2 regions of the Clostridium sp. 7_2_43FAA genome follow, and region 2 is predicted to be linked to the other one. Evidence: predicted binding sites of a transcription regulator. Region 2 holds the regulator's gene; the other holds the start of a gene.
The links. The regulator HrcA, encoded in region 2, represses chaperone genes, less so after heat shock. The targets are predictions, from matches to a motif close to TGTTAGCACTCNNNNNNNNNGAGTGCTAACA.
Positions count from the first base shown of each region.

Region 1 (10,885 bases), 2.5 Mb from region 2:
GATATTTCTATATTCTATATAATTTTACTCTGATTTTATTTAACTACTCTTAAAAATTCTCCTTCTTTATTAACTTCAAAATCCAATTCATTACTTATAATTTGATTTGCTTCTTCTATAGTCAGCTCTTTTATTTTGTTTAAACCTTCTAAATCCTTTATATACTTATTTATTGAAGATATTTTTTCTCCACTACCAGCTTCCATAGATTTTATAGAATCAGTATTAGCAAATTCAATTTTATCACTTATTTCAGCGGTTTCTACTGCTAAAATAAATTCCCTTATAATAGACTTTACTTCTACTTTCTTTGAATCAATAGAATATTTTTTGAAACTAGGTACTAATATAACTACTAATACTCCTATTATTGCTGCTACTGCAATTAAATCAAATATTGTAAATTTACTTTTTTTCCTTCTATTGATATTACTGCTCATACTGTACCTCCAAAGCTTTATCTTTGTTCTTTCTATAATTTATTATACTTTATAAATTATAATATTGTAATGTACTTAAAATCAATATAAGCCTTTGTATTTTTAATATTTTTTATATCTTAAACTTTTATTCAATTAATAATTATATTTTTATATTAATATACTTTTCAAATATTAATGTAATAAAAATTTTCTTAACTATTAAAAAGGAACTTAGAATCTCTAAGTTCCTAAATTTTTATTTATTAATACATTCCATCCATTCCCATTCCTGGTGCTCCTGGCATTGGAGCTTCTTTTTGAGGAATTTCAACAACAGCTGCTTCTGTTGTTAAGAATGTTGATGCTACTGATGCAGCATTTTGAAGTGCTGATCTTGTAACCTTAGTAGGGTCAACTATACCAGCTTTAATCATGTTTACATATTCTCCATTTAATGCATCATAACCTATTACAGATTCGCAATTTTTAACATGTTCTATAATAACTGAACCCTCAACACCTGCATTAGTTGCTATTTGTCTCATTGGCTCTTCTAATGCTCTTACTATTATATTTATACCAACTTGAGTATCTGGAATATTGGAAGTTACTGATACTACTTCGTTAATTATATTAACATAAGCAGATCCGCCGCCTGGCACTATTCCTTCTTCAACAGCTGCTTTTGTTGCTGCTAAAGCATCTTCAATTCTTAATTTCTTTTCTTTTAATTCTGTTTCTGTTGCAGCACCAACTTTAATTACTGCAACTCCACCAGCAAGTTTAGCTAATCTTTCTGTTAATTTTTCTTTATCAAATTCAGAAGTAGTTTCTTCAATTTGAGCTCTTATTTGTGATACTCTTTCCTTTATTGCTTCACTATTTCCTCTTCCATTAACTATTGTAGTGTTTTCTTTTGTAACTTTGACACTATCACATTGTCCAAGCATATCTAAAGTTACTTCTTTTATGTCTATTCCAAGTTCTTCTGATATAACTGTTCCACCTGTTAATATAGCTATATCTTGAAGCATTTCTTTTCTTCTATCTCCAAAACCTGGAGCTTTTACAGCTACACATGTGAAAGTTCCTCTTAACTTATTTACTACTAATGTAGTCATAGCATCCCCTTCAACATCTTCAGCTATAATAAGTAATTTCTTACCTTGTTGAACTATTTGTTCAAGTATTGGTAGTAATTCTTGAATGTTTGAAATCTTTTTATCTGCTATAAGAATTAATGGACTATCTAAAACAGCTTCCATTTTTTCTGTATCTGTTACCATATAAGCTGATACATATCCTCTATCAAATTGCATACCTTCAACTACATCTAATTCTGTGCCCATTGATTTTGATTCTTCAACAGTAATAACGCCTTCGTTACCTACCTTTTCCATAGCATCAGAAATTAACTTACCTACTTCTTCATCTGCTGCTGAAATAGCTGCAACTCTTGATATGTCTTCTTTACCATTAACTGGTTTAGAAATTTTCTTTATCTCTTCAACAGCCTTGTCTACAGCCATCTTAATACCATTTCTAATTAGTATTGGATTAGCTCCTGCAGTAACATTCTTTAATCCTTCTCTTATAATTGCTTGTGCTAAAAGTGTTGCTGTAGTAGTACCATCCCCTGCAACATCATTAGTTTTAGTTGCAACTTCTTTAACTAATTGTGCTCCCATATTTTCATATGGATCTTCTAATTCAATTTCTCTTGCTATAGTAACACCATCATTAGTGATAAGTGGTGCTCCAAATTTCTTATCTAAAACTACATTTCTTCCTTTTGGTCCTAATGTAACCTTAACTGTATCCGCTAATGTATCAACACCAACTTGCATTGATTTTCTTGCTTCTTCACTAAATTTAATCATTTTTGCCATAATTCTTTCCTCCCTTATTCAACTATTGCTAAAATATCATCTTGTTTTAAAATAGTATATTCTTCACCCTCAACCTTAACTTCTGTACCTGCATATTTTGAATAAAGTACTTTATCTCCAACTTTAACTTCCATTGCTATTCTATTTCCATCAACTATAGCTCCTGGTCCAACAGCTACAACTTCCGCCTCTTGCGGTCTTTCCTTTGCTGTTCCTGTTAAAACTATTCCACTTTTAGTTGTTTCTTCTGCTTCTAATTTCTTTATTACTACCCTATCTGCTAGTGGCTTAATGTTCATAAAAAATCCCTCCTATTTATATCTATAAATTTAATTACCCTTCTATATTAGCACTCATCAGATATAAGTGCTAACAATTTTATGATAATCTTTTACTTTATAATTTTCAAATGTTACCTAATATATTATTACCCTATATATTATAAATATTACCACTTTTCATTAATTATTTTCCATTTTCTCATGCTTTTATTGATTTTCTTAATTTTATGCATATGTTTATTTATATTATATCCCTAGGTGATTTCCCTTCTATTTCTTTGACACAAAAGCCTAGAAATATCCAAAAAATCGGTGCTACCATTATTACACTAATATTAAAAAATGATTGTACTAAATACCCTAGTAATGTTAATAACAGAACCTTAAATAAATTATTATTTATATTTTTAATTAACTTATACATTATTACTCCAATTAATAATAAGTATGATATTAAATTCAATATTCCATTGCTAACTGCGTATTCTAAAAATTCATTATGTGATTTATCTATATAAGCACTATGTTTATTTATATATTCTTGATGCTTTTCGCTATACTGCGAATCTAACCTATATTTTAGTGTATCAGGTCCCCAACCTATAAATGGATTATCTTTAAATGCACTCCATGAAATATTTAATATCTCAATTCTACCACTATCCTCAACTTTTGCTATACCAGTTTCATCAATTGCAATAGTATTAGTTGCACGTCCAATAATCTTACCATTAGTAGATAAATTTAGTAATAAAAAAATACTTAAAAATGATATAAATACAATTCCTGATTTTTTTAATCTCTTTTTATCTTTAATTACAAATATTAATCCAATAATTGAGTAAATTATAAAAGCTAGCCATCCACTACGAGTCAATGTACAAATTAATGCTGTAAATAATATAATTGAATATATTAAATATCTCTTTCCTCCATAAAAAATATAAATTGCCATACTTATAAATAAAAATATACATAAATATGATGAAAAAAAGTTTCTATTTCCTATCATTCCGATAGAATCACTCACTTGTATAAACCCAAACATCCAAAACTGTACAGGATCAATCCCATAAAATTGAAGAATCCCATATACACCCATAATGCATGAAAAAATTAATACTAAATTCAAAAGTTTTCTATTTAAAACAAAATATTTAGAAGCTAGTATAAAAAGTAAAATGTAAATACAATACATTACGAAGCCTTCATTTCGTTGAATGTTCCCCATAAAAGCTACATATTTTTGCGGTGACAATATACTTGGAATTAACATAGTTATCAGAAACACTAATGCTATCTTATGCTCAAAATTAAATTCTGTTACCTTTAATCCAATTAATGTAATAATAGAAATAACACCAACTACATAAAGAAATATCATCTTACCAATTACATATCTAGGTGATGATACATTTACAACTATGAATGGCATTATAACTATTACAGAATATAAGATTATGTTCACTAAAATTTTAAGATCAATTTCTTTTGTAAGAGCTCCTCTTACTTTTTTATTTATACTCTCCATCCTAACACCCACTAGTAGAGCAATTTAAAAATTAATAGTTAATAGTGAAAAAGTTAAAAATTAAGGATATTTTGCTACGTAAAACTTAAATTATAGGTACAAAGTACTTTTTATTTAAAAATCCTGTAATGATTTTCTCCTTAACTTTTCCCTCTTCACTATTTCACTTTTTACTTTTTTCATTATTAATTTAAACGATAAATATAAGTTGGTGAAGATAAATAGAATATGTGGAATAAGCATATAGCGAGCATTTAGAAGTACTTGGCTTAGTAGTTTTTTCAAGCCTAGTACTTCTTTGCACAGCTATTTAGCTTATGGAACATATCTAGTTATCGTAGCCTTTATATTCACAATTTATAACTATCTTTCTAAGTTTATATTATCATATTCCTCAAGTGTTTCATTATCTATTACAGCTTTCTTTGTAGCTTGAGCATTTATCTTATTGAATACTCCTTTTGCCTTAAATGGAGTTACTAGAGCCCCTGCCCCATTTATACATCCACCTTCACACATCATACCTTCAATAAAGTTCCCTTGCAATTTACCTATTTTAGCCATCGTCATTGTTTTCTTTATTTCTATTCCGCCAGATATTTTTACAGGATTAAAGTTTACTTCTAATCCTTGGCTTCTTATATAATTTTCTATAGCTGCTGTTAATCCTCCATGTGCTCCAAAGCCTCTTCCATATATAGAAGCATCATCAACAACATCTTCATCACAACTATCTATATCTACTTCAAAAGCACTAAATAATGCTAGTAATTCTTCAAATGTTATAACATAATCTACAGCATCCTTTACAGACTTTCTAACAGCTTCACTCTTCTTAGCAGTACATGGTCCAATAAATACAACCTTTGCATCTGGATCGTTATGCTTTATAAATCTTGCTGTTGCTATCATTGGAGAAACTGTACCTGATACCTTTTCTACTTCTGATGGAAACATTTTCTCCACATAACTTAAGAAACCTGGACAACAAGAATTTGTCATATAACTTTGTCCATCTTCCAGTCTCTCTAAAAATTCTCTGCTTTCATGAACTGTTACAGCATCTGCTCCACAAGCTGCTTCAATCATATCTACAAAACCTAATTTCTTAATTGCATTCTTAATTTTTCCATATGGAGTTTTTGCTCCAAATTGACCAGTTATAGCAGGTGCTACTACAGCATACATCTTTCTTCCTCTTGCAAGCCTCTTTGCTATAGGAACAATTAAGCTCTTATCTGAAATAGCTCCGAAAGGACATGCGCTCATACAACTTCCACAATTAACACATGTTTCTTCCTTTATCATTGCTCTTCTGTCATCTTGATTTATGTCTAATGCTCCTGTAGGACATACTCTTTTACAAGGTCTCATAACTTCTGCAATAGCATCGTAAGGACATGCTTTTTTACACATTCCACATTCCTTACAAAGTTCTTGGTTTATGTATGCTCTTCCAGCAACATAAGTTATTGCGCCAAAATTACACGCTTCATGACATTTATGAGCTAAACAATTTCTACAAGAATCTGTAACACTGTATTTGTTTATTGGACATCTATCACATGCTGCTTCAATAACATATATTATTTGATCATCTTCTTTGATATCAACAAATTCATCATCTATATTATCTCCATTAGCTAAATATCCAGCTGCCAACTTTGCTCTTTCTAAAACAATAGCTCTTTCCTTATATACACAGCATCTATACATAGCTTTATCTCCCTTAATAATCTCATAAGGAATCTTTTCTATTGATTCTGTGGTTAAGTTGCCATCTTTAGCTAATTTAGCAACTTCTGTTAGCACCTCATGCTTAAGTTTCTTTAACTGAGTCTCGAATTGAAACATACCAAAATCCTCCTACTTAATAAATTTAAACAATACTCCCCATAATTATTATACCAGTTAATTTATACCAATTTGTTATATTTAAAATATTCAGAAAATTCATTTTAAAATGATAAGGACATGCTTTTTGCATGCCCTATTTATTATTTAATTAATTTCTAATATCTTTTTTTCTACATTTTCAACAGCATATACATAATCATCTAAATATTCACCAATTCTATCTTTCAACAATTCTTTAGCTATAGGTTTTAATACCCCTTCTCTAACCTTCTTGTATTGTTCATGCATAAATTGACTTATTATTGTCATTGGAATTTCAATGCCTTCTAAATTATTCATAAGTTTTTCTAAAGCAAAATTTACTTCATCTTTAGGCATATAATATCTTGCTCTATCAGATAAGCTATATTTTCTTTCTAACTTTATTTTTTCACCTGTTCCTGAATAATGATTCACCCAATCTTTAGGACTTTTTATCATACTAAAGTCTAATACTTCTATAAAATTAGATAATTCTACATTTTCATTATATTTCAATAGTTCATTTTCAATATGATTTAATGCAAATATACCTTCTCTGAAACCAAATGTTAATGCTGGTCCAACTTTTAAAATTATGAATCCGTCCTCTACCATCTCTTTTAAAGCTCTTGGCGTTTGATAATCTGTTGAATGAGCTTCAAATATTAACTGAGGATAATTTTTTAGTTCATCTATTAAATCTTTAGCCTCTTCTCTATTATATTCCCAAACATAATCACTACTAAATTCAACTCCTGGCTGTACTACTACGCCAATTACATATTGCCAAGCATCTCCTACTCCAAAGCTTTCAAAAGCTTTTTTAAATGTTTCTACTGTATTTTTAAAACCTTCTACACTAGTTACTTTAGGACCAGCCTCTTCTTCTTCTACTTGAGCTCCACCTGGTATAGGAACTTCACTTCCTATAATATAAACTGGATGCATAGCTTCATCATCTTTTTCTTTAAGCTCTAAATATGCTTCTTCTGCAACTTTACAAAGTACAGATGCTCTATTAGCTATTAAACTATCATCAAATATTTCATTTTCAAAATCACCATTTAACGGCATGCTAGTATCTATATGGATTTTACTAAAGCCAGCTAATACATATTCTCTTATTAGATTCTTAGCATTTTCCATAGCTTCTCTTGGGTTTATCGTTCTCCATGTTAATGGGCCTAAATGATCTCCCCCTAAAATTATTCTTTCTTTTGGAAATCCTACTTTATCAGCTATACTATAAATATATTTTACATATTCCTTTGGTTTCATTCCTGTATATCCACCAAATTGGTCAACTTGATTTGCAGTTGCTTCCACTAAAAGTGGTATATTCTTATTTAAAAGCTTTTGCATAGCTGCTTCAATTACATATTGATTAGAACAACATACAGAAAATATTCCTACATTTTCACCACTTTTATATCTTTTAACTATATCTTTCATTGGATGTATCATTTCGTCACCTCTCAAATTCCTTTATATACTAAAAAATTACTTATAAAATCACTTATAACTTATATATGAAAGAAAATAATATTCCGGCAAATGCTTTCATATTATTTTCTGTCAAATTCCTTATTATGTTTTTATCTAAACCTTATTTAATTAAGCCTTTCCATTACTTCCACAAACCATTATTTTGTGAGCAACTATATTCTTCATAGCTTCTTTTCCTGGTGTCATATATTTTCTAGGATCATTAGCATCTGGATGCTCATTAAAGAATTTCTTTACTGCATCAGAAAATGGTATTTTTAAATCTGTTGCTACATTTACCTTGCATATTCCAAGGGAAATTGCTTTCTTTACTAACTCATCAGGAACATCTGATGCTCCATGTAAAACTAATGGAATATCTACAATATCTCTTATTTCCTTTAATCTATCAAAGTCAAGTTTTGCCTCACCTTTATATAATCCATGAGCTGTTCCTATAGCTATTGCCAATGAATCTATTCCTGTTCTTTCAGCAAACTCCTTTGCTTGTTTTGGATTAGTGTACATAGAGTCTTTTTCATCTACTACTAAGTCATCTTCTTGTCCACCCAATCTTCCAAGCTCTGCTTCTACTGTAGCATCAAACTTATGAGCATATTCAACTACTTCTTTAACTGTATTTATATTAGATTCATAGTCTTCATGTGATGCATCTATCATTGTAGATTTAAATCCTAAATCTACATAATGTTTTATTTCTTCTACATCTTCAAAGTGATCTAAATGTATAGCTATTGGAATATTATATTTTTTTGCTGCAACTTCAGCCATAGATACTATATATTCTCCACCTGCATAAAGTATTGTTGAAGGTGTTCCTGCTAAAATAACTGGTGACTTTAGCTCAGCTGCTGTATCTACAACTACTTGTAGGGTTTCTAAGTTATGAATATTAAATGCCGGTACAGCATATCCTTCTCTTTGAGCTTTTTTTAACATTTCTCTTGTTGATAATATTTTCATAATCTACCTCAACTCCTATTAATTAATATTTTTATATTACGTCTTCTTCATCAAATTTATCTTCAGTTTCTATCTTCTTAACGAAAGTCTTTATTGCATCTTTATCTAAATTAGTTGCAAATGTAACTAATTTAGATAAAGTTATACTCAATTTTTATAACTAAGCCTCTAATAATATTCCTACAATAAGAATACTCATTTCAATAAAAAGGCTTATTTATTGTATTTATGAATTACTACACCCTTAACAACTCTATTAACAGTTCCATCAGGTCTTGGATTATCAGGTGAAATTCCTAATTTAAGTGAATTAAATAATCCAAACATTTGTCCAAATAGCATATAATTGAATACTGTATAAACTTCAGGAATTACTTGTCCATCTATTTCTATATATTTGTCACATACACTATTTAGCTCTTCATTCTTTGTATAACTTATTACAGCTAACTTATGATTTCCTGAATCACTATTTATTTCTCTTATAAGATCCATATCATAAAGGTTAGTGTATTTATTAGTAGAATTCATAAATATTACTAAAGTGTCATCATTAATTATTGATTTTGGACCATGTCTAAATCCTAATACTGATTCACAAACTGTAGTTATTTTCCCGCTAGTTAGTTCTAGATTTTTTAGAGCCATTTCTTGGCATAATCCTTTTAAAATACCTGATCCTAAATAAACTACTCTTGATGCATTTAAATCAACTAAATCCTTTATCTCTTTCCACTTATTATCTAAAATTGAGTTACCTTGATTAATCACTATATCTAAATACTTTTTATTTTCTTCTAAATTATCAATATCAAATACTAATAATGATGCTAATAACATACAACTAAAAGAACTTGTCATTGCAAAACTCTTGTCATTTGAAAGTTCAGGCATTAATATGCAAAGGTTGTTATCGCTTTTTTCAGCTTTCTTAGCAAGTTCTCCATCTTTATTACAGGTAATTACAACCTGTGATATATCTTTTACATTTTCCTGAAATAAATCAAAAGCTCCAACACTCTCAGGGCTATTCCCTGATCTTGCATATGATACTAATATTGTTGGTACATCTTCTTCAATAAACTCATACGGATTTGATACTAAATCTGTTGTAGCAATAGCTTCTACTCTTAAGTTCAACTTTTTTGCTAAGTATAAATAAATTGTATCTCCGACATAATCTGAAGTCCCTGCTCCAGTTAAAATTATTCTAGTATCATTTTTTAATCTTCTACCAAAAAAACTTTTAATTTTATCTTCATTTTCCTTTATTATATTGTAGGTTTCTCCCCATAATTTGGGTTGTTGCCTTATTTCTGTAGCTGTATAAGTTGCCCCCAACCCCTTAATTTTTTCATTATCCATTCCAAAAAACATTTTAATACCTCCTGCACATTTTTTAATGTAATTATTACTATAAATATTAATTTTTATTGTTTTGTCTATACTTAAGTTTATCTACTCTAGATATACTCCTCTGTACTCTTCTACTCCAAGTTCATTTCACTGAGTAAATATTTCTATTTAAACTTTTTTTATTTTACTAAAGGCAATAACATTTATAATTCCTATATAAAGGCTATATATTGCACCTAATATACTTAAAACTAAAAATAATATGTTAAAGTTTTGTTGTATTGCATTTATTACAATAAGAACACTTAGTAAGGCATACGCACAAGCTTTCATAACTACTTTTTCTTTTTCATTGCTTTTTATTATATTTTCTAACATTGATATCTTACGTTCTCTTTTAAAGTTTTTAATTACCTTTAGCTGTTTCAAAAATATAAATCTAAAATATAGTTCGACTATCCCTATAGCTCCAATACCAACTAAAAAAGTATTTAGTAATGAACTAAAATAATCTCCTAGTAAAATCATAACAATGAATATAATTGAATATCTGTAATAAAATATCTTAAATTTTTGTTCTATTTGTTTAGATACAATATAACCATTTTTGTCAAAGAAATTATAATAAACAGTGTCTCCATAAAGATCCAAATATATATTCTTTCCAGCTATATTCACAGCATCTCTTTTCACTATAACATCGCCTTTCCTAAACAATATGTTTGATTTACAGAATAGTCATCATTTATAATTACTAAATCACTATCATATCCAACGCCTATTCTTCCCTTGCGTTTATCAATGCCTAAGCATTTAGCTGGATTAATAGTGCATGAATTAATAGCATAATTAAAAGGTACCATAGCTTCTTCAACTAATATCCTTAGACCATCATTCATCTTTAATGTAGAACCTGCTAATCCCTTTGTTTCTACTAAATGTGCACTTCCATCTTCATAAATTTCTATTTCATTTCCTCCAAAAACAAATTTAGTACCTGCTTCAAAGCCCTTTGCCATTAAGGCATCTGTAACCATAATTCCATAATCTGGCCCCTTT
Region 1 covers NZ_JH815222.1:3,008,367-3,019,251, forward strand. The annotation lists gene CSBG_RS15250 (hypothetical protein) at 36-440, opposite strand; gene groL (chaperonin GroEL) at 686-2,311, opposite strand; gene groES (co-chaperone GroES) at 2,326-2,610, opposite strand; gene CSBG_RS15265 (O-antigen ligase family protein) at 2,834-4,123, opposite strand; gene CSBG_RS15270 (4Fe-4S dicluster domain-containing protein) at 4,487-5,977, opposite strand; gene CSBG_RS15275 (class II D-tagatose-bisphosphate aldolase, non-catalytic subunit) at 6,125-7,465, opposite strand; gene CSBG_RS15280 (tagatose bisphosphate family class II aldolase) at 7,616-8,473, opposite strand; gene CSBG_RS15285 (SIS domain-containing protein) at 8,684-9,847, opposite strand; gene CSBG_RS15290 (hypothetical protein) at 9,995-10,519, opposite strand; gene nagA (N-acetylglucosamine-6-phosphate deacetylase) at 10,519-10,885, opposite strand, start outside.
Region 1: groES (co-chaperone GroES) is a predicted target of HrcA. The motif match lies at 2,656-2,686, and genes of this name have one in related genera.

Region 2 (10,885 bases):
ACCAAGTTCTAGGATAGATACGTCGAATGTACCACCACCTAAGTCATAAACAAAGATTTTTTGATTTGTATCCATTTTATCTAAACCATAAGCTAAAGCAGCTGCTGTAGGTTCATTTATTATTCTTAATACTTCTAATCCAGCTATTTTACCAGCATCTTTAGTCGCTTGTCTTTCTGAGTCATTAAAATATGCAGGAACTGTTATAACTGCTTGAGTTACAGCTTCTCCTAAATAAGCTTCTGCATCAGCCTTTATTTTTTGAAGTACCATTGCTGATATTTCTTGTGGTGAATGATCTTTGCCATCTATATTAACTTTATAATTTGTACCCATATGTCTCTTTATTGATATTATTGTTTTATCTGGGTTTGTGATCGCTTGTCTTTTAGCTACTTGACCTACTAATCTTTCTCCATTTGCTTGGAATGAAACTACTGATGGAGTAGTTCTTGCCCCTTCTGAGTTGCTGATTACTACTGGTTCTCCACCTTCCATAACAGCTACACATGAGTTAGTTGTTCCTAAATCAATTCCTATTATTTTTCCCATAATTTATTTCCTCCTAAAAACTATCTTTTTAATAAGTTTAGTTAATATCAATATTAGTTAGCTACTTTTACCATTGTATGTCTAATTATCTTTTCGCCTCTTTTATATCCCTTTTGAAATACTTCAACTACTGAATTAGTACCAAATGATTCATCTTGAACGTGCATAACTGCTTGATGTAGATTTGGATCAAATTCACCAGTTGCATCTATTTCTTCAACTCCTAATTTTTCAAAGGATCCTTTAAAACCTTTTATAGTCATATCTATTCCTTTTTTGAAGTCTTCTACACTTCCATCAACAGCTATTGCTCTTTCTAATGTATCTAATACTGGGATCATTTCTTTTAATACATCTGTACACGCCTCTGTATAAATGCCTTCTTTTTCCTTAGTTGTTCTTTTTCTGTAATTATCATATTCTGCTGATATTCTAAGTAATCTTTCTTTTAAAGCTTCTACTTCATTGTTTAGCTTCTTATTTTCATCTTTTAATTTTCTCATATTATCTAGATCATTTTCCTTATCATTATTTTCTTCAACTATATCATCTGAAGATTGATCTGTTTCTGATTCAGTAGTAGAATTTACATCCTCATTATTTTCTGTTTCAACTGTTTCTTCTATATCTTCTATTACCTCTTTGTTATCTTCCACAACAACACCTCATCTCTTTTATTCTATAATTTGATTTCTTAAGCTTTTATTTAACTCTTTCATAACTTGCCCCATAATAGCTATAACCTTAGAGTAGTTTATCCTCTTTGGTCCAATTAATCCAATCTTACCAATAGGTCTTCCATCCAATGAATACTCCGCTGATATAATTGAACAATCCTTAGCCTCTGGAAAATAATTTTCATCACCTATTCTTATGGTAATATCACTACTAGGTTCTATCAAATCTATTAAATTATCTTTATCATTAATTAAAGAAAGAATTTCCTTAGCTTTTTCAATATTATTATACTCAGGATAATTAAATATATTTGTAGTTCCTTCAACAAATACTTCTGTATTGTTAGCTTCTTTTAATGTTTCATATAAAGCAGGTAATATTCCATTAAATAGTTCATCGTAGCCATTTAATTCTACTTTGAGCTTATTAATTACTTCCAAATTAATTTCTTCAATAGTTAAATTCCTTAGCCTTATATTTAAGACTTCATTTATCATTCGAATAGTTTCAGGCTTTGGCATATTATTTATTCTTATTCTGTGATTCTTAATAATTCCACTATCTGCTACTATTACTGAAACCAAATTATGACTATCAATAGTAAGTAATTGAATAGATCTTATATAGCTACTTCTTACAGATGGAGTCTGTACTACAGTAGTTAAATTAGTAAGCTCTGATAACAATGAACAAGCTTGCTTTACTATCTTATCAACCTCATACATTGCTGAATTTATAATGTACTCCCTTATTTTAAGCTCCTCTTCTCGAGTTAGCCTTCCAGTTTCCATTAGCTTATCTACATATAGCCTATATCCTTTGTTTGAAGGTATTCTACCTGCAGATGTATGTGGTTGCTCTAGATAACCCATTTCTTCTAAATCAGCCATTTCATTTCTTATTGTAGCTGATCCAACTCCTAAATCATATTTCTTAGCTATTGTCCTTGAACCTACTGGTTCCCCTGTCATGATATAGTCATTAATGATAGCCTGAAGTATTTTTATTTTTCTTTCATCAATAGCCATTACATCACCTCTATCTGTTAGCACTCATTATAATCGAGTGCTAATGACTACAATATCAATATATTCCTTATTACCTTTTTTGTCAATTTGAATAACTTATAAATTAAATAATCTCATTTAATTTTATTAATTTATCATTATTTTTCTCTACTTTTTTAACATATTCTCTTGTTTTCTAGGCACTCCATTTTATAATATAAAATCACTCATAACCAAATTAGATAACTCAATCCCTTTATCAGTTAGCCTTAAAATATCATTTTCTAATACAAGTAACTTTTTGTTTATATTTTTCTCTATAACATCTTTATATATACTATTTATGTGTATTCCAAATCTTCCTTTAAATTCATTAATGCTTACTCCTACATTCATTCTAAGTCCCATAAATATAAATTCTTCCATATTATCTTCTTTTGAATTTTCAATTACTTCTTCTATGACACTCTCGTTACTATTAACTTTTTCTATATAAGACTTTACATCTTCTATATTTTTTATTCTTTTTCCATCTATAAATGAACTTGAAGCAGATCCAACTCCTAAATAATCATCACATCGCCAATAAACCTTATTATGATAGCACTCATACCCTGGTTTTGAATAATTAGATATTTCATACTGATTATATCCATGCTCCTTAAGTATTTCCTTAGTAGTTGAATACATCTCCCTCTCATCATCCTCTGAAGGTAATATTAGTTTGTTTCTTTCCCATAGTTTATAAAATACTGTTCCTTCCTCTATAATCAGACTATACGCAGAAATATGCTCGGGGTTTAACTTTGCAATTGTTTCTAGAGATTCTTTCCACTCATCTACTTTTTGATTTGGCAATCCAAACATCAGATCTACATTTATATTCTTAAAGCCAACTTTCCTAGCTAAATTGAAATTTTCTTCAAATTGCTTAAAACTATGTATTCTTCCTATATCTTTTAAAAGTGAATTTTGTACTGCTTGAAGTCCCATGCTTATTCTATTTACACCACCACTTAGCATAGTTTCTAATTTTTCTTTTTCTAATGCTCCAGGATTACATTCCATAGTAAATTCCATATTTTCAGTTAGATTAAGTTTGCTTATAGTTTTTAGTAATTTATATATTTGATTAATTTCCAAATAAGATGGAGTTCCTCCGCCTATAAATATACTTTTTATTTTATAGTCTATTACTTTTTCATCTATTTCCTTGCATAATGCATCTACATAATCATCTTTAAGATGATCTAATGAGGCATAAGATGGAAAATCACAATAAAAACATTTTTGTTTACAAAACGGTATATGTATATAAAGTGCTATTTCTTTTAAATCTTTCATTTGTATAATCACTCTTTCTCTCATTTAAATTTCTCTTTATTGCTATTATACAGAACTACTCCAAAATGAAAAGGTAAAAAATAGGAGAATAAATTATATAATATAATTTATTCTCCTATTTTTATATTTCTATAAGATCTATATTAATAATGTTGTGCAATACTATATCCTTTTGCGCTCGTCGAATCTTTGTATCGATTACATTACCTTCTAAATTCACCTTCATTGTTGCATTTAATCCGTTTCTTAAAATATATGTTTCTAATTTATGACTAACCATTGATATTAATGATGTTTCTCCATTTTTTCTTTTAATGGTACCAGTTACTAACCCTGAATTTCTTAATACTTTTCCCTTCTTTTTTAAATCCCTCAATTTTGCCTCTAGCATAACATACACCTCACTTAAATATTTTATACAATTTAAATATATTTTCCTTTATTAACTTTAATTACAAATATATTTATTAAGTAAATAATTTTATAAAAAAATTTATATATTCTACTGATTGCCTACATAATTAAGATAATGCCCTATTAAATTTTTATTGTAACTTCTATGTCAATAACTCTTTAATTGAATATATTATTTATAGATTATCACTTGAAAAATAGTTTGTATAAGGAGAGATTTATTTTGAAAACATTTAAAATACTCGCCTTCGATGGTGGTGGAATTAAAGGTGCTTTAAGTGTCGAAATTTTAAATAGAATTTGTTCGAAATATCCCAACTTTTTAGATGAAGTAGATTTATTTACAGGCACTTCAACTGGTTCAATAATTGCTTCATTGCTAGCAAAAGAAGTTTCTATTAATGAGATAAGTAATTTATACAGTAATCCTACTGCGAAAAAAATTTTTTCTCCATCTCATTTTAATTTATTTCGTCCCAAGTTTAATAATATTAATTTGAAGAATATTATCTCAAATTATTTCGATGACAACCTAAAAGTTGGAGACTTAAAAAAATTTATTTTTATTCCTGCTTTTCATGTAAAGGGATTAAACAAAAATACTTGGGAACCAATATTCTTTAATAATTTATCTAAAAATCCAACATGTGATTTTAGTGTAAAAGATACTATCTTATCAAGCTCAGCTGCCCCTACATACTTTCCATCATATAAAGGTTTTGTCGATGGAGGCGTTATTGCTAATTCTCCTACAGCTATTTCATTATTAGCAGCTTTAGCAGCTCTTGGCCCTTCTTATAGCCTGGAGCAGATAAGACTACTTTCTATAGGTACTGGTGATAGTCCTGAAAGGATTAACGGCAAAACAGAAAAATGGGGAATTTTACAATGGTCATTTCACCCCCTAGCTAAAATGAAATCCCCATTATTAGCTCTTTTAATGGATGGAATGTCCGATTTAGAAGATATGTACTGCAAAGAAATTTTAAAATCTAAATATTTTAGGATAAATCCAAAGGTCTCTAAGTTTATTGAAATGGATGATTATAAATTTATTCCTTACTTGAAGTTAGTAGCTAATACTTACGACTTATCATCTTTATACAATTATATCGAAAGTATTTATTTAAAATAATTTAATATAATGCACAACTTTAAGTAAATTTAAATATAATAAATTATAATATTACCACCTTACTCTTATAGTTATCTATCAAAAAGGCTAAGTTTCTTTATGAAACTTAGCCTTTTGATATTTGAATTTATTTATCTACTTTAAGAACTGCCATGAATGCTTCTTGTGGTATTTCAACCGATCCCACTTGTCTCATTCTCTTCTTTCCTTCTTTTTGCTTTTCTAACAGCTTCTTCTTTCTTGATATATCTCCACCATAACATTTAGCAAGAACGTCTTTTCTCATAGCCTTAACTGTTTCTCTTGCTATTATCTTTGAACCAACTGCTGCTTGAATTGGAACTTCAAACATTTGTCTCGGAATTATTTCTTTTAGCTTTTCAGCAATTCCTCTTCCTTTTTCGTAAGCTTTTTCTCTTGGTACTATCATAGATAAAGCATCTACAACATCTCCATTTAACATTATATCAAGCTTAACTAGCTCAGTTTGAGTATATCCCTTAAATTCATAATCTAATGATGCATATCCTCTTGTTCTAGATTTTAATGTATCAAAGAAATCATATACTATTTCATTTAATGGAATATCATAATTTATAGAAACCCTTGTTTCCTCTAAATATTGCATGTCAATAAAGGTTCCTCTTCTTTCTTGACATAATTCCATTACAGCTCCAACATAGTCAGAAGGTGATATTATACTTGCCTTAACTATTGGCTCCTCCATGTATTCTATCTCTGTTGCTTCTGGAAGGTTTGTAGGATTTGTAAGTTCTATTATATCACCATTAGTTTTTATTACCTTGTATATAACTGATGGTGCAGTTGTAATTATATCTAAATTAAATTCTCTTTCAATTCTTTCTTGAATTATTTCCATATGTAATAATCCTAAGAATCCACATCTAAATCCAAAACCTAAAGCTATAGATGTTTCTGGCTCAAAACTTAAAGCAGCATCGTTTATTTGAAGCTTTTCTAAAGCATCTTTAAGCTCTTGGTATTTTGCTCCATCTACAGGATAAATTCCTGAATATACCATTGGTACTGCTGGCTTATATCCTGGCATAGCTTCAGCTGTTGGTCTATCTGCTTCAGTTATAGTATCACCAACTCTTGCATCTCTTACATTTTTAATAGATGCAGCTATATATCCTACATCTCCTGCACGTAATTCAGCTATCGGTAGTGTCTTAGGAGTAAATACCCCTACTTCTGTAACTTCGCATACCTTATTTGTAGCCATTAACTTAATTTTAGTTCCTGGCTTAACTACACCATCGAATATTCTTACATATGAAACAACACCTTTATAACTGTCATAATATGAATCAAATATTAAAGCTTTAAGAGGTGCATCTTCATCTCCATCTGGCGCAGGTATATTTTCTACTACTGTTTCTAAAACATCTCCTATATTTAACCCTGTTTTAGCAGAAATCATTGGAGCATCTTGTGCCTCTATTCCTATTATATCTTCTATTTCTTGTTTAACTTCATCTGGTCTTGCAGATTGTAAGTCAACTTTATTTATTACTGGAGCTATTTCCAAATCATTGTTTAATGCTAAATAACAATTAGCTAAAGTTTGTGCTTGAACACCTTGTGTAGCATCTACAACTAATATTGCACCTTCACATGCAGCTAAGCTTCTTGAAACTTCATATGTAAAATCTACGTGACCAGGAGTATCTATTAAGTTTAATATATACTCTTCTCCATCTGATCTTCTATATATAAGTCTTGCTGCTTGAGACTTAATAGTTATTCCTCTTTCTCTTTCTATTTCCATATTGTCAAGGATTTGCTCTTCCATTTCTCTTTGTGTTAGAGTTCCTGTGGCTTCTAATAATCTATCAGCTAGGGTTGACTTCCCATGATCTATATGGGCAACTATTGAAAAATTTCTAATATGTTTTTGTCTATTACTACTCATATATAAAACTACAACCGTTTTTTTGGTTAATAGTCACTTCACCCCCATTATAATTAAATCAAAGTAAATTATATCACAATGCCTAGGATACATGTCAATATAAATGTGAAGTTGTTAAACGCTTTAAAATACTATATCTAATTAGATTTTTCTAAAAAGTCATTAACTATTTTATCTAATTTATTATTATTAGTATTTGTATTTTTATCTTTAGGTTCTATATTATTTTCATCATATTGATTACTTTCATTTATATCTTCTTGACTATTTTCATTTATAGAATTTGTTTCTTCATCCTTGTCATCACTCTTTATTTTATCATTAATTTTATTCTTTATACTATTAAATCCATTATATATACTACTACCTAGCATGTAAATTTTTTCTGTTATTGGATTATTAGCATTTATCATAAACTCTTTATCTGATACCTTTATGGTTGTATTTTCATTATTTTCATCTGTAGTATAGATTTTAATTTCTGCATTATCCCTTATAAATTCCTCAAAATCTTCTCCAAATTCTTCTTTTACTAATTGATAATTATCTTCTCCATTCCCTATTGGTGATAATGCTCTAGTATTTACAATATTAATTTGAACAAAACCAATAAGAATTAATAATGAAAATATTAATGTTCCTATTAAGACTTTTTTATTAAACAAAAAAGCACCCCCTAGTATTTTTATTATCTAAAAGGATGCTCATAAATATCAAATTTTATTCAATTTTAATTCCTATTTAAGTGTTCTGCCAAAACTCTTGCTATATATTTTGCAGTTAATTTTGCTTCTTGAGCAGTATTTACATTTGCACCTACTTCTATAAGTACAAAATTGTCACTTAAGCTATAATTGATAGATGTTGCTGCAATTTCATATTCATAAGTGTTTCTAATTATCCCTGGAAATAAAGTATTAGCAGTATTATACAATTCATCCACCAAGGCTTTATTAGCTTCATATCTTGTACTGTTTTGTCCTGTAACAAACATCATCTTAGCTAAATTTTGATCATTTAAATTAACTGTTACTGCATCTTTATTAGCTACGCTATCTCTATGCAAGTCTATTATTATTTTAAAATCACCATACTTATTCAAATAATTTGTTAACGTCTGATTGGATCTTGTATAAGAATCATTATAAGAAACACTATGATTTGTCTTATCGTGAATTACCGATATTCCATACCCTTCTTCTAGTTCCTTCGATAAAACATCACCAACACCTACAACATTAAAGTTACTATCCGTAGTATCTTTTCCTGCTTCTGCATAGTTTTCTGTTGTATGTGTATGGAATATAAGGACTTCTGGCTTTGAGTTATCTAATGCTTTCTTTAAGCTTGGATCATATGCTGCACTTACCTTATTTAATTCTGCAATTTCCTCTGAGGTCATTTTAGCTATACTTTCGTTTTTCAATGAAAACGGTGTTAAACCTTTTATTGCTGAGCCTAAAGCAGAATCTCCTAAAGTACTGTCTTTAAACAAGCTTATTTCTCTTCCAACTATTCCATAAGTACTAAATCCTCTAAGACCTAAAGCCTCTAACGCTACATTCTTTACTGAAAGGTTATTTTCTGCATACTCACCTTCATCATACACTTGAGCTTTTACAACTGGCATAGTGAAATTTAACATTTGAACATATGCATAGCCACCTCGCTCATTGTATTTATTTATAACTCCCATTGCTCTTATAAAAAATACAATAACAGCAAGTATAATTATTACATATCCAAAATTAAAGCCTGATTTAGGTGAGGCTGGTTTTCCCCTAACACTTCTTAGTTTTTGCTTAGGTATAGTTTGTCTTAATGAATACAACGGCAACTCCCCCTTTTCTATATTATTTATATTAGGGGAGTTACATAATTATTAATACTTTTATTAAATTTATTTAATTAATTCATAAATTTATTTATATCTTCCATATCCAAATTAGGTTGTACTGCCATGTTTATTCCATTAGCAATTATTTTTGCTAAAGATTCTATAACCGCATCAACATCTTTAGGAGTTACCATCAAATCTCCAACAAATGGATCTAATATTTCTTTTATTAAATTGCTCTTTTCAACTTTATCCACTGACTTTAACATATTATAAAACTCTTTTCCACTTTCTGCCTTACTTATGAGTTCATCAAGCAATAAATCAATAGTATCATTTGCTATTGTTGATGCATGAACTACAGTCGGAACTCCAATTGCAATAACCTTTACTCCTAACACTTCTTCATTTATTTTCATTCTATGATTGCCAACGCCTGCTCCTGGAGAAATTCCAGTATCACTTATTTGAATAGTCCTATTAACTCTTTCTAATTTTCTAGATCCTAATGCATCTATACATATGACTAAATCTGGTTTTATTCTATCTACTAAAGACTTTACTATTTCTCCTGTTTCTATTCCAGTAACACCTAAAACACCTGGTGATATACAACAAACGGGTCTTACTGAATCATCTATTGCATCTGGCATCACTTGTTTTAAATGTCTAGTTACCATAATTTTTTCTGTTACCTTTGGTCCAAGTGCATCAGGAGTTACATTCCAGTTTCCAAGTCCAACAACTAAAGCTGTCTTTTCTTCTGAGATATCAACCATTCTTTTTAACACATTATCAACAACCTTAGATACTTTATCCATAGATTCTCCATCATAGTGTGTAAATTCTGGAAAATCTATAGTTATATAATTACCCTTAGGTTTTCCAAGTTCCTTTCCTGCTTCATCACTTTCTATAGTTACTGTAGTTATTTTTATATCATCTTCCTTTTCTTCTTCTACAATAACTCCATCTAGTTCCCTTTTATTTTCTTTTGTATACATGTCTCGTGCTTCTATAGCTAAATCTGTTCTTACATTTATCATACTAATACCTCCTAAAATTCTTCCATCCTTCTTATTTTTCCTTAATGTTATAATTTAATACTTGAACTTATAAAGTTTCAATGATATAATCTAGTATGTTAAAAACGAACTCGAACGCAGATTTCCCCAAAGCTGCAAAGAGACCCTATAAAATTATTAAGGGGGTGAATTTAGAATGGCAAATATTAAATCAGCAAAAAAGAGAATTAAAGTTACAGAAGCTAAGACTGCTCAAAACAGAATGATAAAATCAGCTTTAAAAACTGCTATAAAGAAGTTTGAAACTGCTGTTGCTGCAAATAATGCAGAAGAAGCTAACGTTCTTTTCCCTAAGGCTGTTAAAGCTTTAGACATGGCAGCTCAAAAAGGAGTATGTCACAAGAACATGGTAGCTAGAAAGAAATCAAGATTAGCTGCAAAGTTAAACGCTATGGCGTAATCAAATAAGAAGCCGGTCCACTGGACCGGCTATTATTTTACATAATTACTTTACCATAAATATATTAAAAAGCATAAGTTCCATCTCCATAGTTTTATCTATACCAGACGTTTTTAGCTTATTTTCAGTTTCTAAACAAATTTCCATTAATCTTTGCAATTGCTTTACAGTAAATTTATTGCATTGGTTCACAAGCTTTTCGCATATAAAAGTTGGCAATTTATATTTACTTGCAAGATCATTTGTATTAAGCCCATTTTGGCTAAGTATCTTAATTTCATATAATCTTTTGAAATTATTTTCTATATTACTTATTATTAGCATATGTTGATCGCTTTTAAATAATAATTCATCTAGTAAATCAATTGCTTTTTCTGCTTTTCTTTGAGATATTAAATCAATTAAATCAAATATATCATCTTCACTAGAATTAGCTATAAGTTTATCTATATCTCTTTTAGTTATTTGTTTCCCATTAGTATAAGAAATAATTTTAT
Region 2 covers NZ_JH815222.1:516,322-527,206, reverse strand. The annotation lists gene dnaK (molecular chaperone DnaK) at 1-552, opposite strand, end outside; gene grpE (nucleotide exchange factor GrpE) at 606-1,208, opposite strand; gene hrcA (heat-inducible transcriptional repressor HrcA) at 1,227-2,258, opposite strand; gene hemW (radical SAM family heme chaperone HemW) at 2,448-3,581, opposite strand; gene CSBG_RS04030 (hypothetical protein) at 3,703-3,972, opposite strand; gene CSBG_RS04025 (patatin-like phospholipase family protein) at 4,219-5,130, shown strand; gene lepA (translation elongation factor 4) at 5,258-7,066, opposite strand; gene CSBG_RS04015 (hypothetical protein) at 7,204-7,731, opposite strand; gene CSBG_RS04010 (stage II sporulation protein P) at 7,797-8,897, opposite strand; gene gpr (GPR endopeptidase) at 8,975-9,949, opposite strand; gene rpsT (30S ribosomal protein S20) at 10,125-10,388, shown strand; gene holA (DNA polymerase III subunit delta) at 10,434-10,885, opposite strand, start outside.